DNA from 3 places in the Duganella paludis genome. Region 3 is predicted to be linked to each of the others. Evidence: predicted binding sites of a transcription regulator. Region 3 holds the regulator's gene; each other region holds the start of a gene.
The links. The regulator sigma-54, encoded in region 3, starts transcription at its own class of promoters, with help from an activator protein. The targets are predictions, from matches to a motif close to TGGCANGNAANCTGCTTT.
Positions count from the first base shown of each region.

Region 1: a site for sigma-54 is predicted at 2,164-2,181, ahead of ACXZ1M_RS05810 (PEP-CTERM sorting domain-containing protein). Genes of this name have one in related genera too.
Region 2: a site for sigma-54 is predicted at 2,940-2,957, ahead of ACXZ1M_RS10650 (CmpA/NrtA family ABC transporter substrate-binding protein). Genes of this name have one in related genera too.

Region 1 covers NZ_CM136922.1:1,278,372-1,282,668, forward strand. The annotation lists gene ACXZ1M_RS05800 (hypothetical protein) at 1-270, shown strand, start outside; gene ACXZ1M_RS05805 (subtype B tannase) at 265-1,959, opposite strand; gene ACXZ1M_RS05810 (PEP-CTERM sorting domain-containing protein) at 2,238-2,537, shown strand; gene ACXZ1M_RS05815 (hypothetical protein) at 2,509-2,901, opposite strand; gene ACXZ1M_RS05820 (hypothetical protein) at 3,318-4,016, shown strand; gene ACXZ1M_RS05825 (MauE/DoxX family redox-associated membrane protein) at 4,016-4,297, shown strand, end outside.
Region 2 covers NZ_CM136922.1:2,365,920-2,370,216, forward strand. The annotation lists gene ACXZ1M_RS10640 (ABC transporter ATP-binding protein) at 1-564, opposite strand, end outside; gene ntrB (nitrate ABC transporter permease) at 576-1,490, opposite strand; gene ACXZ1M_RS10650 (CmpA/NrtA family ABC transporter substrate-binding protein) at 1,506-2,678, opposite strand; gene ACXZ1M_RS10655 (ANTAR domain-containing response regulator) at 3,052-3,669, opposite strand; gene ACXZ1M_RS10660 (ABC transporter permease) at 3,788-4,297, opposite strand, start outside.
Region 3 covers NZ_CM136922.1:3,608,148-3,612,444, reverse strand. The annotation lists gene ACXZ1M_RS16040 (alginate lyase family protein) at 1-558, opposite strand, end outside; gene hpf (ribosome hibernation-promoting factor, HPF/YfiA family) at 649-1,008, opposite strand; gene ACXZ1M_RS16030 (RNA polymerase factor sigma-54) at 1,086-2,558, opposite strand; gene lptB (LPS export ABC transporter ATP-binding protein) at 2,565-3,317, opposite strand; gene lptA (lipopolysaccharide transport periplasmic protein LptA) at 3,319-3,903, opposite strand; gene lptC (LPS export ABC transporter periplasmic protein LptC) at 3,921-4,297, opposite strand, start outside.

The DNA of each region.
Region 1 (4,297 bases), 2.3 Mb from region 3:
GCAGACTACTCGATGCCACTTGTAACGCCCGGTGGTGATGGCCTGATCTTCGAAAAAGCGGATATCTCAGTTGACGTAGCTATGCTGGTCTCTACTTTTTTACCGCCAAATATTGGCAACTATTGGGCCGCGTCTCGACAAGGCAGAAAGACAAGCGCGGCAAAAGCCACCGCCGCCCGCATCAACGGTGCGAAAGGCGGTCGTCCAAAGAAAAACACTGAAGCCACAGCAACGCAGCGGCCGAGGGGACCGCTGCGTCAAGCGTCATAGCCCCTTGGCGGCGGCGGTTTTCAGGGTTTGGTCGATCCACGCCATGGCTTCGGGCACGTCGTAGTTGCCGGCGTGCGGTTGGTTCCAGGCCAGGCGGTAGTTCAGGTCTTGCACCTTGGCATCCGCCGCCAGCGCGCGGCTCAGGTTGATCGAGACGGTGAAGGCGGTGTCGCGGTCGCGCGTGCCGTGGCGCACGTACCAGTATGGCGCCGTGCCGTTGGCGCCGCCGATATAAGCCATCGGGTTGATCAGCTTGACCTGGGTCGGCACAACGGTGCTCGCCAGCGCGGCATACTGCGTCCAGGAGTAGCCCGTGTCGAGGTAGCCGATGCCGTCGCCGGCGACGTCGTTGTTGTCCCAGCCGTATTCGGTGAAGTTGGAATAGGCCTGCGTGTTGGTGCCGAACATATTCGATTCACCGGCGGAGGCCGTGATGGTCAGGCCGGTCTGGTCGAACGACGGCGTGTTCTTCAGCGTGTTCTGCGTGGCGACGAACTTCAGGTATTTCTCCATGTCCAGCGAAGTGACTTTCTTGCTGGCGTTGTCGACGCTGATCCAGTCGTTGACGTAGGTCTTGGTCACGGCCGCCGCGCCCATGCCGCTGCTGTAGGTGATCAGCTCGCCGAGGTTGGGTATGGTCCCGCCCGATGCCATGTGGGTTTCCGCGGAGCGGATCACTTCGGCCTTGATGGTTTCCAGCATATTGGTCGCCAGCAGCGGCGCCCCGCCCGAGGTTTTCAGGCCTAGGCCGGACTGGTAGGCCACGAACTTCGCCATCAGCTCGGCGCTGCCCTTGGCGTTCGGCAGGCTGCCGACGGTCTGGCGCGTGTTGAGAATGTTGTAGACCCATTCATAGGCCAGGTCGGCATTGCCGAGGTCCGTGATCGGGCAATAGGCGTTGACCGCCAGCACATCATCACGCAAGGTGCTGCTGCCGTCGGCCGCCACCCCCGCCGCGCCCACCGCCGCCAGGTAGCTCAGATAGTCCTTGCTGTTGCCTGACGCGCCGAGGATGGACGACAGGCCGCCACCGCCGCTGGTGCCGTTGACCACGATGTGGTTGGCGTTGCCCGGCATGACGGCGTCGTTCAGGCGCAGATAGCGCACCGCCGCCTTGGCATCCACAATCGCGGTCGGCGCCTTGCCGCCGTAGCTGCCGTCCGCCGCCATGATGCCGCGGCCGCGCGTGCCGACGTCGATATAGATATAGCCGGCCTTGAGCGCCGCGCCGACGTTGCTGGCGGCGCTGGCAAAGCTGGCGCCGTCGGCCACGCTGGCCTTGACGTAGCTAGCCATCCAGCCGCTGTTGTTGACGGCGAAGTACAGCGCCGCATCCTGTCCAGCGGCCACGCTTTCCGGCACGTAGATGTTCATGCTCTGATAGCCGCACTGCGGATTGGCGATGGTGCTGACCGCGCCATTCATGCCGGTCACGCTGCTCGCCATCAGCACCGGCTTGCCGACGTAGCAGACTTCCTTGTACCAGCGCACCGGCGTCTTCACGCCGTCGATAGTGACGTTGATGGTGGTGTATTTGGTCTTGTCGAACGCCAATGCACTGTCGTATGCGCCGACCGGCGCGGTGACGATGGGAGTTGTGGTCGTGGTGTTGGTGGTGGCGTTGCTGTTGTCCGAGCCGCAGGCGGCCAGCGACAGCAACAGGCAAGTGCCTATCGCAGTGCGTTTCATATTGTCTCCAGTAGGGGGCTGTTGTTCTTGAGACGCCGGCCAGCGTTGATCAGGAGTATAGACGCGCACTTTCCGCGCATCATTGCCATTCGCTTCTTCCGCTGCGCATTTTACTTATCGGCAGTGTCAGCCATCTTTACATTGTTTTGCATCTGCATCGCAGCGCTGCGGATACGCCCTTGATTTCGCTGGGCTCCAACCCATGGGCACGGTAAATGCGTGGCTGATCCCGCTACACCAACCAGGGGAACTCAAATTTCGGCAACTTCGATCCGGGCGTGCTGACGCCGCAGCAAACGCTGGGGCTGGTTCCGTTCAACATTCCCAGCTTTTCGTTCCGGGACAACGTGGCCCTGTTCAGCATCGACATCGCGCCCGGCGCGCCGCCTGGCACGCAAACGCTGGACGTGGTGCTGCAGGACGCGGCCGGCAATTTCTCCGACACGGTCAGCATCGCCTTCCTGATCGACCAGGTGGTGGCGGTGCCGGAACCGGCCACGCTGGCCATCATGCTGGCCGGCCTGCCGCTGTTGCTGCGTCGCCGCCCGCTCACCAATCACGGAGGCCATCATGGCTAGCAAACCCCAGCTCATCACGGGCAGCGCCACGGTGCTGAACACCGGCGAGGAAATCATCGTCTCGCTCACCATCGCCAACACCGGCGCCGAAGCCGCGCTGAACGTCTACCTGACCGGCGCCACCCTGGGTGCGGCGCGCCGCATCAGCCCGCAGAATTTTCCCGTGTACATCGGCAACCTGCAACGCGAAGGCAGCGGCAGCATCGGCACGCGCTTCAGCAACACCGGCCTGGCGCCCGGCCAGCAATACCTGCTGACCTTGCGCGGCACCTACCAGGCCGGCGGCACGCTGGGCTTTGTGGTCAACCGCTACCTGCGGATACCCGAACCGGCGCCGTACGCCTCGCCGCGCCTGCGCTCTCATGTGAACGTGCTGCTGAACAACGCCACCTGGACCTACACCATCTTCAACGACGAGCCGCTGGGCAGCCCGCTGTACATCGCCGCCTTCCACCTCGACATCGTGGCGCCCGCCACCGTCACCGGCACGCCGCCCGGCTGGCAGTCCGAGTCCGACCTGATGACCTATGTCGGCTGGATTTCCGAGAACGCCCACGTCGGCCCGCAGCAATCGCTGGGCGGCTTCGAGATCCAGAGTCCGACCGGGCGCTTCGAGTCCACTGCCTACAGCCTGATTTCCTGGGACCACACCCTCAACGACGCCGGCCCGGTGGGGCTGGACACGGTGCTGTCGCCATCCAGGGCACGACCGCGCGCAACTGCCTGTGCAACAACCGCGTCTACGACTCCGACCTGGCCTGCTGTACGCCCAGCGGCGTGGTGCAGAAGCATCCGATCGCCAAGCTGGCGGACTGTCCGGCCCGCACCGCCAACCTGGCGCATACCTGCACGCCCAACGGTTGCGGCGCGGCCGGCTCGTGGGTGTCGCCGCCGCAAAGCTACTTCGGCGTCAGCTTCGTACCGGCCTGCGACACCCACGACTGCTGCTACGACAAGTGCAACCAGAACAAGGCCGCCTGCGATACCGCCTTCCTCACCAACCTCAACGCCATCTGCACGGCCGCCTTTCCCGGCACCGGCAACATCCAAAGCATCAAGCGTGGCGGCTGCCTGCCGCAGGCTAAGACCTATTACAACGCCGTCCCCTCCTACGGCCAGAGCGCCTATGACGACGCCCAGAAACTCTCGTGCGACTGCTGCACGCCCGAGAACTGCCGTACCTGCGCCGGCGGCGCTTGCGGCGCCTTCCCGGCCTGCGCCGGCGGCGGCAACTGCGTGTGCTTCACCACGCCCAACGGCTCGGGCGTCTGCGTCCACGGCAACACGCCGTGCGCCGGCCTGCCCACCTGCAGCTCCAACGACGATTGCCCGCCGGGATACGGCTGCGCCGGCTCCAACTGCTGCGGCGGCACGGCGCTGTGCGGACCGCTGTGCTCCGACCTGACGCCGTCGTCGATCATCTCGCCGTTTGCCGGCGCCAAACGTTACGACGGACCTACCTTGGGAGGAAAACGATAATGGACGCGCTCGCGATATTGTTCACGGTACTGCGCCTGCTGCTGGCCGGCGTGCTGCTGATGGCCGCCGCCGGCAAGCTGCTGCACCGGCAGGCCCACGTTCAAACGCTAGCGGCGTTTGGCGTGCCGGCCGCGCTGCGTCCGTCGCTGGCGTGGCTGATGCCGGCGAGCGAGCTGGCCATCGCCCTGATGCTGACGCTGGCGGTGCCCACCTGGTGGGGCGCCTTCGCCGGCGGCGCGCTCGGGAGTTGGCATAGGCAGTATCAGGGCCTGGTCCCCATC
Region 2 (4,297 bases), 1.2 Mb from region 3:
GGCGACGATTTTCAGCAGTTCATCCTGCAGGTGGGCGCGGGTCAGCGCGTCCAGCGCGCCGAAGGGTTCATCCATCAGCAGCACTTTCGGCTCCATGGCCAGCGCGCGGGCGATGCCGACGCGCTGCTTCATGCCGCCCGAGATTTCATGCGGGCGCTTGGCTTCGGCGGCCGTCAGGCCCACCAGCGCCAGCGCCGCCATGGTGCGCTCCTTCAGCTGCGCTTTCGATTCAACCTTGCCGAACACGCGCTCCACGCCGAGATACACGTTCTCGTAGCAGGTCAGCCACGGTAGCAGCGAATGGTTCTGGAACACCACCGAGCGCTCCGGCGACGGCCCGGCGATCTCGCGGTTGGCGCACAACAGCACGCCGTCGCTAGGCTTCAGCAGGCCGGCAATCAGGTTGAGCAGCGTAGACTTGCCGCAGCCCGAGTGGCCGATCAGGGTGATGAATTCACCCTTGCGCACCGTCAGGTCGATTTCACGCAGCGCGTGGAAGATGCCCTTCTTGGTGTGGAACACCATCTCCACGCCTTCGATATCGATGAATTTGGATTCGTCCATGATCGCGCTCCTTAGTTCGACACTTGTTCGTAGGTGAATGCACGGGCCAGCGCCATCAGCGCCTGCTCCAGCAGCAAGCCAACCAAGCCGATGGCCACGATGGCGATGATGATGTGCGGTACATTCAGGTTGTTCCACTCGTCCCACACCCAGAAGCCGATGCCCACGCCGCCGGTCAGCATCTCGGCCGCGACGATCACCAGCCACGCGGTGCCGATCGACAGGCGCACGCCGGTCAGGATGTACGGCAGGGCCGATGGCAACAGGATCTTGGTCAGCACCTTCCACTCCGACAGGTTGAGCACACGCGCCACGTTCATGTAATCCTGCGGCACGCGCTGCACGCCAACGGCGGTGTTGATGATCATCGGCCAGATCGAGCAGATGAAGATCGACCAGATGGCAGCAGGGTTGGCCGACTTGAACACCAGCAGGCCGATAGGCAGCCAGGCCAATGGCGACACCGGCTTCAGCAAACTGATGATCGGGCCGAACATGGCGCCGACGAACTGCACGCGGCCGATCAGGAAGCCCAGCGGAATGCCCACCAGCGCGGCCAGGCCGAAGCCCACGCCGACGCGCTGCAGGGACGCCAGCAGGTTCCAGCCGATGCCCTGGTCGTTCGGGCTGTTGCGGTAGAACGGATCGGCGAACAGCTTGATCGCTTCCTGCAGCGTGACCAGCGGCGTCGGGAAAGAGCTGTTGTTCACGGTGATCAGCTGCCACACCAGCACCAGCAAGGCGGCACCCACCAGCGGCGCGACGATTTTCATGGCGGTGGCGGAGACTTGCTGGCGCACGCGCGCAGTGCCGTTGGCGGCCAGCGGGCGGCGTGGACGGCGCGCTGAGGAAGCAGCAGCAGGAGCAGCAGATGTACCGGCAACCGTCACCGGTTCTGCACTATCAGGTTTAAGCATGGCGTTCATGGCATCCTCCTGTCATCAGGCTTTGATCTTGAACGAGGCGGCGAACGCTTTCGGGTTCTTGCCGTCCCAAACGGAACCGTCCATCAATTTCGAAGTACGCAGAGGGCTCTTAGGTACAGGCGTTTTGGTCATGGTGGCCGCATCCTTGTACAGGTCGATCTGGTTGACCGAGGTCGCCACGGCAAGGTAATCCGGATCGTCCTTCAGCAGGCCCCAGCGGCGGTGCTGGGTCATGAACCACATGCCGTCCGACAGGTAAGGGAAGTTGACCGCGCCATCGTTGTAGAACTTCATGTGGTTCGGATCGTCCCAGGTCTTGCCCAGGCCATTCTGGTAGCGGCCCATGATGCGCTGGTCGATCGCATCCTTGCTGGTGTTGACGTAGGACTTGTCGGCGATGGTTTCAGCCATCTTGTTCTTGTTGGCCAGCGAGGAGTCGATCCATTTGCCGGCGTCGAGAATCGCGGCCATCATGGCGCGGCATGTGTTCGGATATTTTTTCGCGAATTCCAGCGTGGAGCCCAGCACCTTCTCCGGGTGATCCTTCCAGATGTCCTGGGTGGTGGTGGCGGTGATGCCGACGCCGTCCATGATGGCGCGGTGGCCCCACGGCTCGCCCACGCAGAAGCCGTCCATATTCCCGACGCGCATATTGGCCACCATCTGCGGCGGCGGCACGGTGATGACCTTGGCGTCCTTCATCGGATTGATGCCGTTGGCGGCCAGCCAGTAGTACAGCCACATCGCGTGGGTGCCGGTCGGGAAGGTCTGTGCGAAGGTGTATTCGCGTTTGTCGGTGTTCATCAGCTTGGCCAGCGAGGCGCCGTCGACCGCGCCCTTGTCGGCCACTTTCTTGGACAGGGTGATCGCCTGGCCGTTGTTATTGAGGCTCATCAGCACGGCCATGTCCTTCTTCTGGCCGCCGATGCCCATCTGCACGCCGTACAGCAGGCCATACAGCACATGGGCCGCATCGAGATCGCCATTGGCCAGCTTGTCGCGCACGCCGGCCCAGGAGGCTTCCTTGCTCAGCACGAACTTGACGCCGTATTTCTTGTCGAAGCCCAGCACCGAGGCCATGACCACGGAGGCGCAGTCGGTCAGCGGAATGAAGCCGATCTTGATTTCTTCCTTCTCCGGCTTATCCGAACCCGCTGCCCACACGCCACCCGTCGACAAACCCAACATGCTTCCTCCCGCTACAAGACCTGCACCATGAATCAATTTTCTACGCGTCGCATTCACCTCTTCCGTCTTGGGTGGCAGCGCGCTCTTCGTATCAAGCTTCTTGTAATTCATGGCTATCCCTTCTTGTAGTCGTCAATAACTATCGGCCAAAAAAAACGCCTACCCTCACGAAAACATTCATGATTGGGTAGACGTCGTTGTCTGGTGGGCCCCACCGCCGTTGGCAGGGCACAGCCGCGCATCTTTGCGCTTGACTACAGCTATGCAATGTCCGTGCCAGCGAGTTTACAGAGGGAAAGGGTGGTGGCGGGATGGCATTTGCCCAAAAAAAATGCACCGCAATTGCGCGGTGCATCATTTTGGGTGGGCGTTTTCAGCCCAGCAGGTCTTCCACGTCCAGAATGCGCTGGGCCACTTCGGACAGCTTGAGGTTCTTGCTCATGGCCATGGAGCGCAGCTTCTGGTAGGCCTGTTCCTCGGTGAAGCGCTGGCGCTCCATCAGCAGGCCCTTGGCGCGCTCGATGACCTTGCGTTCGGCCAGCTTGCTCTTGGTGTCGCTCAGCTCCTCCAGCAGCTTCTGCTCGCGCTTGAATTGCGCCAGCGCCACCTGCAGCACCGGCTTGATGCGCTCGCCCTGCAGGCCGGCCACGATATAGGCCGACACGCCAGCCTCGACCGCCGCTTCCATGCTCTCCGGGTCCTGATCCTCGGTGAACATGACGATGGGACGGCGTTCGTCGCGAGTGGCGATGACGATATGTTCGAGCACGTCGCGCGCGTCCGACTCGGCATCGACGATGATCATATCTGGTTGCAGCTGGCCGATACGCTCGGGCAGGTACATATCAGGCGGCAGCGAGGCGATGATGTCGTAGCCCGCTTCCAGCAGCCCGATACGCAGTACCCGCTCACGCTCGGCCTGTGCATGCAGCGCTTCGTCATCCTCGTCATGGATGACGGTGTTGACGACAACGATACGCAGATTGGGCATGGCCGGCTTACGCATGGGAGTGGGTTATGACCTTGCTGCAAGCAAGAATCAAACCAGTATTTTGAATGTGCATGCGCAGATTCTACGGCACAAAGGCCGGATTCTGCCAGACATCATCTCAGCGTTGCATGCCCCAACGGCGTATGGTGAACGTTTCCAGTGGTCGGAATACCACGTTTTCCACCAGCAGGCCGATCAGGATCACAGCGGCCAGACCGGCGAATACCTTGTCGGTGTAGAGCTCATTGCGGTTCTGGAAGATGTACCAACCGAGACCGCCCTGCCCGGCCGTGGTGCCGAACACCAGTTCGGCCGCGATCAGCGTGCGCCAGGCAAAGGCCCAGCCGATCTTCAACCCGGAGAGGATGGACGGCAGCGCGGCCGGCACCAGAATGTGCAGCACGAAGCGCAGGCCGCCCAGGCCGTAGTTGCGGCCGGCCATGCGCAAAGTCTCGGGGACTGATTGGAAGCCGGCGTAGGCGCCCAGCGCCAGCGGCCACAGCACGGCGTGCACGATCACGAACAGCAGGCTGGCCTTGCCCAGGCCGAACCACAGCAGCGCCAGCGGCAGCAGGGCGATGGCGGGCAGCGGATTGAACATGGCGGTCAGCGTTTCCAGCAGGTCGCG
Region 3 (4,297 bases):
CTTGCGGCCCCAGTGCAGGTAACGCGTGTCGCCGGTCACGCCGCCCACCGCCGTCACGGCCAGCCCTTCCCAGTAATAGTGATTGTTGCGCACACCCGTCTTGGCGTCCGAGTGCGCCATGGTGGCGTCGGCCAGCTGCTTGAACCAGCCCTCGATCTGCGCGCGCTGTGCCGGCGTGGCGTGCTGCTTGATGCGCGCATAGTTGAGCGCCATGCCGCTCAAGGTCCACTTGCGCACGTAATAGGCCTGCTCGCTCGACATCGTGCCCAGCATGGCTTTCTGGCCGGCCCAATCGGCCAGCCAGGTCAACGCGCAGGCGGCATCGTCGCGCGTGCCGGCGTTGGCGTCACGCGCCACCTGCGACAGGAAATCCTCGATCGGTTTGGTGTTGGCGATGTTGCGCGCCCGCAGCACGGGATCGACCACCGAATGGTTCTTGTCCGAGTAGTAGCTGTTGGCGTCGATGTCGCTGCGCGCCGGCGGCGGCGCCTCGCAGGCGTGGGCCAGATTCGATGTCAATGCCAGTGCCAGTGCCGCTGCGGTACACAATGATTTCATGGAACTCCCAATGCAAGTTAAACGTTTAACTTCACGATTGCAAAAAAGGGCGCCCTCTTGCGCCCTTCGTTTGGTGTGCCGGGGCCGTTGTTATAGGGCGGCGGCAGCGGGTTCGTAGCTATCCGGGATATGCTTGATGGCATCGTGCCCGTGCGATTGAACTTTGTTCTTGTACTTCATGACCTGCCGATCCAGCTTGTCGATCAGGGTATCGATGGCGGCGTACAGGTCTTGCGACAGGCTTTCCACGTAGACGGTTTTACCCGACATGCGCAGGTTGATTTCAGCCTTCTGGCGTTTATCTTTCTCTTTAAGGTTATCTACGGTCAGGATGACAGCAATATCAATCACTTGATCAAAGTGGCGGGTGACACGTTCCAGTTTATTCTGCACGTACTCGCGAATAGCCGAGGTCACTTCGAGATGATGTCCACTGATGGTGAGATTCATACACACTCCTAAAGATAATGTCGCTTCTAACGGTTAGTGCGGTGCCCTTTGCTACCGGGCGCGCAGGAACCAAGTAACTACAAAGATTTACGGAGGCTGACTGGTGGGATTTTGAGAGCTTCGCGATATTTGGCAACAGTTCGCCGCGCAATCACCATGCCTTGTTCTCCCAGCATGTCCGCAATCTTACTGTCGGATAAAGGATTTTTCGGGTCTTCTGCTCCTGTCAGTTGCACGATCAATGCACGTATCGCCGTCGAACTTGCTTCACCCCCCGCTTCGGTGGCGACATGGCTACCAAAGAAATATTTCAACTCAAACATGCCATGCGGGGTCAGCATATATTTCTGAGTTGTTACCCGAGAAATAGTACTCTCGTGTAAACCCAGTGTATCAGCAATTTCGCGAAGCACAAGGGGCCGCATGGCAACCGCGCCATGCGAGAAAAAGTTCTTTTGTCTTTCTACTATCGCTTGCGCCACCCGCAGGATCGTATCGAAGCGCTGGCGCATATTCTTGATCAGCCACTTGGCCTCTTGCAATTGCGCGCCCATGGCGCCCTCGCCCTTGCCCTGCTTGAGCAAGTTGGCGTACATGGCGTTCACGCGCAGGCGCGGCATGACGTCGTTGTTCAGGCTGACCTGCCAGCCGTTGCGCGATTTCTTCACGATCACGTCCGGCACCACATAGTCCGACACGTCGGACGCGAAGGCCGCGCCCGGATGCGGATTGCACTGGCGGATCACGGCCTGCGCTTCACGCAAGTCTTCATCGTCGCACAGCAGGGTCTTTTTCAGCTTGTTGAAATCGCGCTGCGCGAACCAGGTCAGGTGGTTCTCGACGATGGCCAGCGCCATGCGCCGCGTCACCATCGGCACGCCCGGCAAGCGCTTGATTTGCAGCGCCAGGCATTCGGACGCGTTGCGCGCGCCCACGCCCATCGGATCGAAGCTTTGCAGCAGGCTCAGGGCCGTCTGCAGTTCCTCGATCTCGACTTCCAGTTCTTCCGGCAGGCGCGCGTGGATTTCTTCCAACGCTTCCTCCAGGTAGCCGTTCTCGTCGAGCGCATCGATGATCAGTTCGACCAGCGCGCGGTCGCGCATTTCCAGCACCGTCACGCGCATCTGCTCCATCAGGTGCTCGCGCAGCGTGCAGTGATGGGCTTCGAGTTGCGGACGCGATTCCTCGTCGTCGCTGTTCTTGCTGCGGCCGGCGTCGCCCCAGTCCATATCGGCTTCGGCGGTGGTGCTCTCGGTGTCGGCGGCCGGGCCGTCGTAGGCGTCGGCCTCGGCGGCCGGTGCTTCGTTGGGCGGACCTTCGGGCGGCGCTTCGCCGACCGGCGCCTGCTGGTTGATGGCGCCATCGGACAGCAGCCGCAGCGAGTGGTCGAGCGGATCGTCGAGACGTTCCAGCAGCGGGTTATCGGTCAGCAGCTGTTCGAGTTCCTGGTGCAGCTCCAGCGTCGACAGTTGCAGCAGCCGGATCGACTGCTGCAACTGGGGCGTCAACGCTAAGTGCTGCGACGTGCGCAGTTGCAAAGACTGTTTCATTGAGGGTTACATGCGGAAATGTTCACCCAGGTAGACACGACGCACCGATTCGTTGGCGATGATGTCGTCCGGACGGCCGGAGGCCAGCACCGTTCCCTGGTTGATGATATATGCGCGGTCGCAGATGCCCAGCGTCTCGCGCACATTGTGATCGGTAATGAGGACGCCGATGCCGCGTTCCTTGAGGAAGCGCACGATGCGCTGGATCTCAATCACGGCAATCGGGTCGACCCCGGCGAATGGTTCATCGAGCAGCACGAAGCGCGGATTGGTGGCCAGGGCGCGCGCAATCTCCACCCGGCGGCGTTCGCCCCCGGAGAGCGACAGCGCCTGGTTCTCGCGCAGCTTTTCGATTTGCAAATCGGCCAACAGGGTATTCAGCCGTTCATCAATGGCAGCCTTGGATAAAGGCTTGCCGTCCACTTTCTGAATTTCGAGGACGGCGCGGATATTCTCTTCCACGGTCAGCTTGCGGAACACCGACGCTTCCTGTGGCAGGTAGGACAGGCCGAGCGAAGCGCGGCGGTGGATCGGCAGCGAGGAGATGTCGGTGCCGCTGATGTCGATGCTGCCGGCGTCCGACGGCACCAGGCCGACGATCATGTAGAACGAGGTGGTCTTGCCGGCGCCGTTGGGGCCGAGCAGGCCCACCACTTCGCCGCACTCGACCTGCAGGGACACGTCATGCACCACCTGGCGCTTGCCGTAGGTCTTTTGCAGGCCTTTGACGATCAGGGTGCTACCGCAGTTTGCTTCCATCTTATTTCCCCGGCGCAGGCTGCGTGGTCGGTACGGCCGGCGTCGCAGGCGAGACCAGCTTGGTCGACGGCTGGATCACCATGGTGCTGCGGCCGGCGCCCGGCTTGCTCTCGCCGGTGGCGGTATTCTTCACGGCGAAGAATTCCTTGCGGCTGTCGTAGGAAATGAATTCGCCGTCGACCTGGCTGGCCGGCTTGCCGCCTTCCAGTTTCTTGATCTGCGCCTTGGCGTACAGCTTCACCAGCTCGGTCTTGTTGTCGTATTCGATGCGGTCGGCCTGGCCTTCGACCCACTGGTCGCCGACGCCGTCCATCTTCTGGCGGAAGGTGGCTTGCACGCCCGGGCCGCTGGTCAGCACCACGAACTGGTAGCCTTCCGGATCTTCGGTCACCACCGCCTTGGGCGACTTCATCAGCAGCGTGCCGCGCGTCAGCACCACATTGCCGGTGAAGGTCTTGACCTGCTTGACGTCATCGGCATCGAGCTGGTCGAAGGTGATCTGGGTCGGCTTGCTGGAATCGGCCTTCTCGGCCTGCGCAACGCAGGCCAGCAGCATCAGCGCCGCCGACAGGATTAATCGTTTCATGTTCATGTGTCGTTCCTTCATTGTCCCGCGCGTGGCGGTATCGTCATCGTTCCGCGCCCGCCCAGTGCGATCTGGCGGGTGGCGTTGTTGGCTTTCATGCCGGTGCCGCTGGCGGTGGCCTGGCCGGCCTGCATCTCCACCTTGGCATCGGTTTCCATGCGTTCTTCGTCCGGGTACACGGTCAGCGTGCTGGTCTGCAAGCGCAGTCCCTGCGCCTGCGGCGTGGCCGGCCGCATCACGTCCACATTACCATTCAGCCGCACGCGCGTATTGCCCTGATCGACATACGCGGTCTGCGCATGGATATCCATCGGCGGCTGGCCGCTCGACAGGCCGTGTACGAAGGGCTTGTCGATCAGCGAAGAATCATCGATCGGGCGATGGGTCAGCTTGT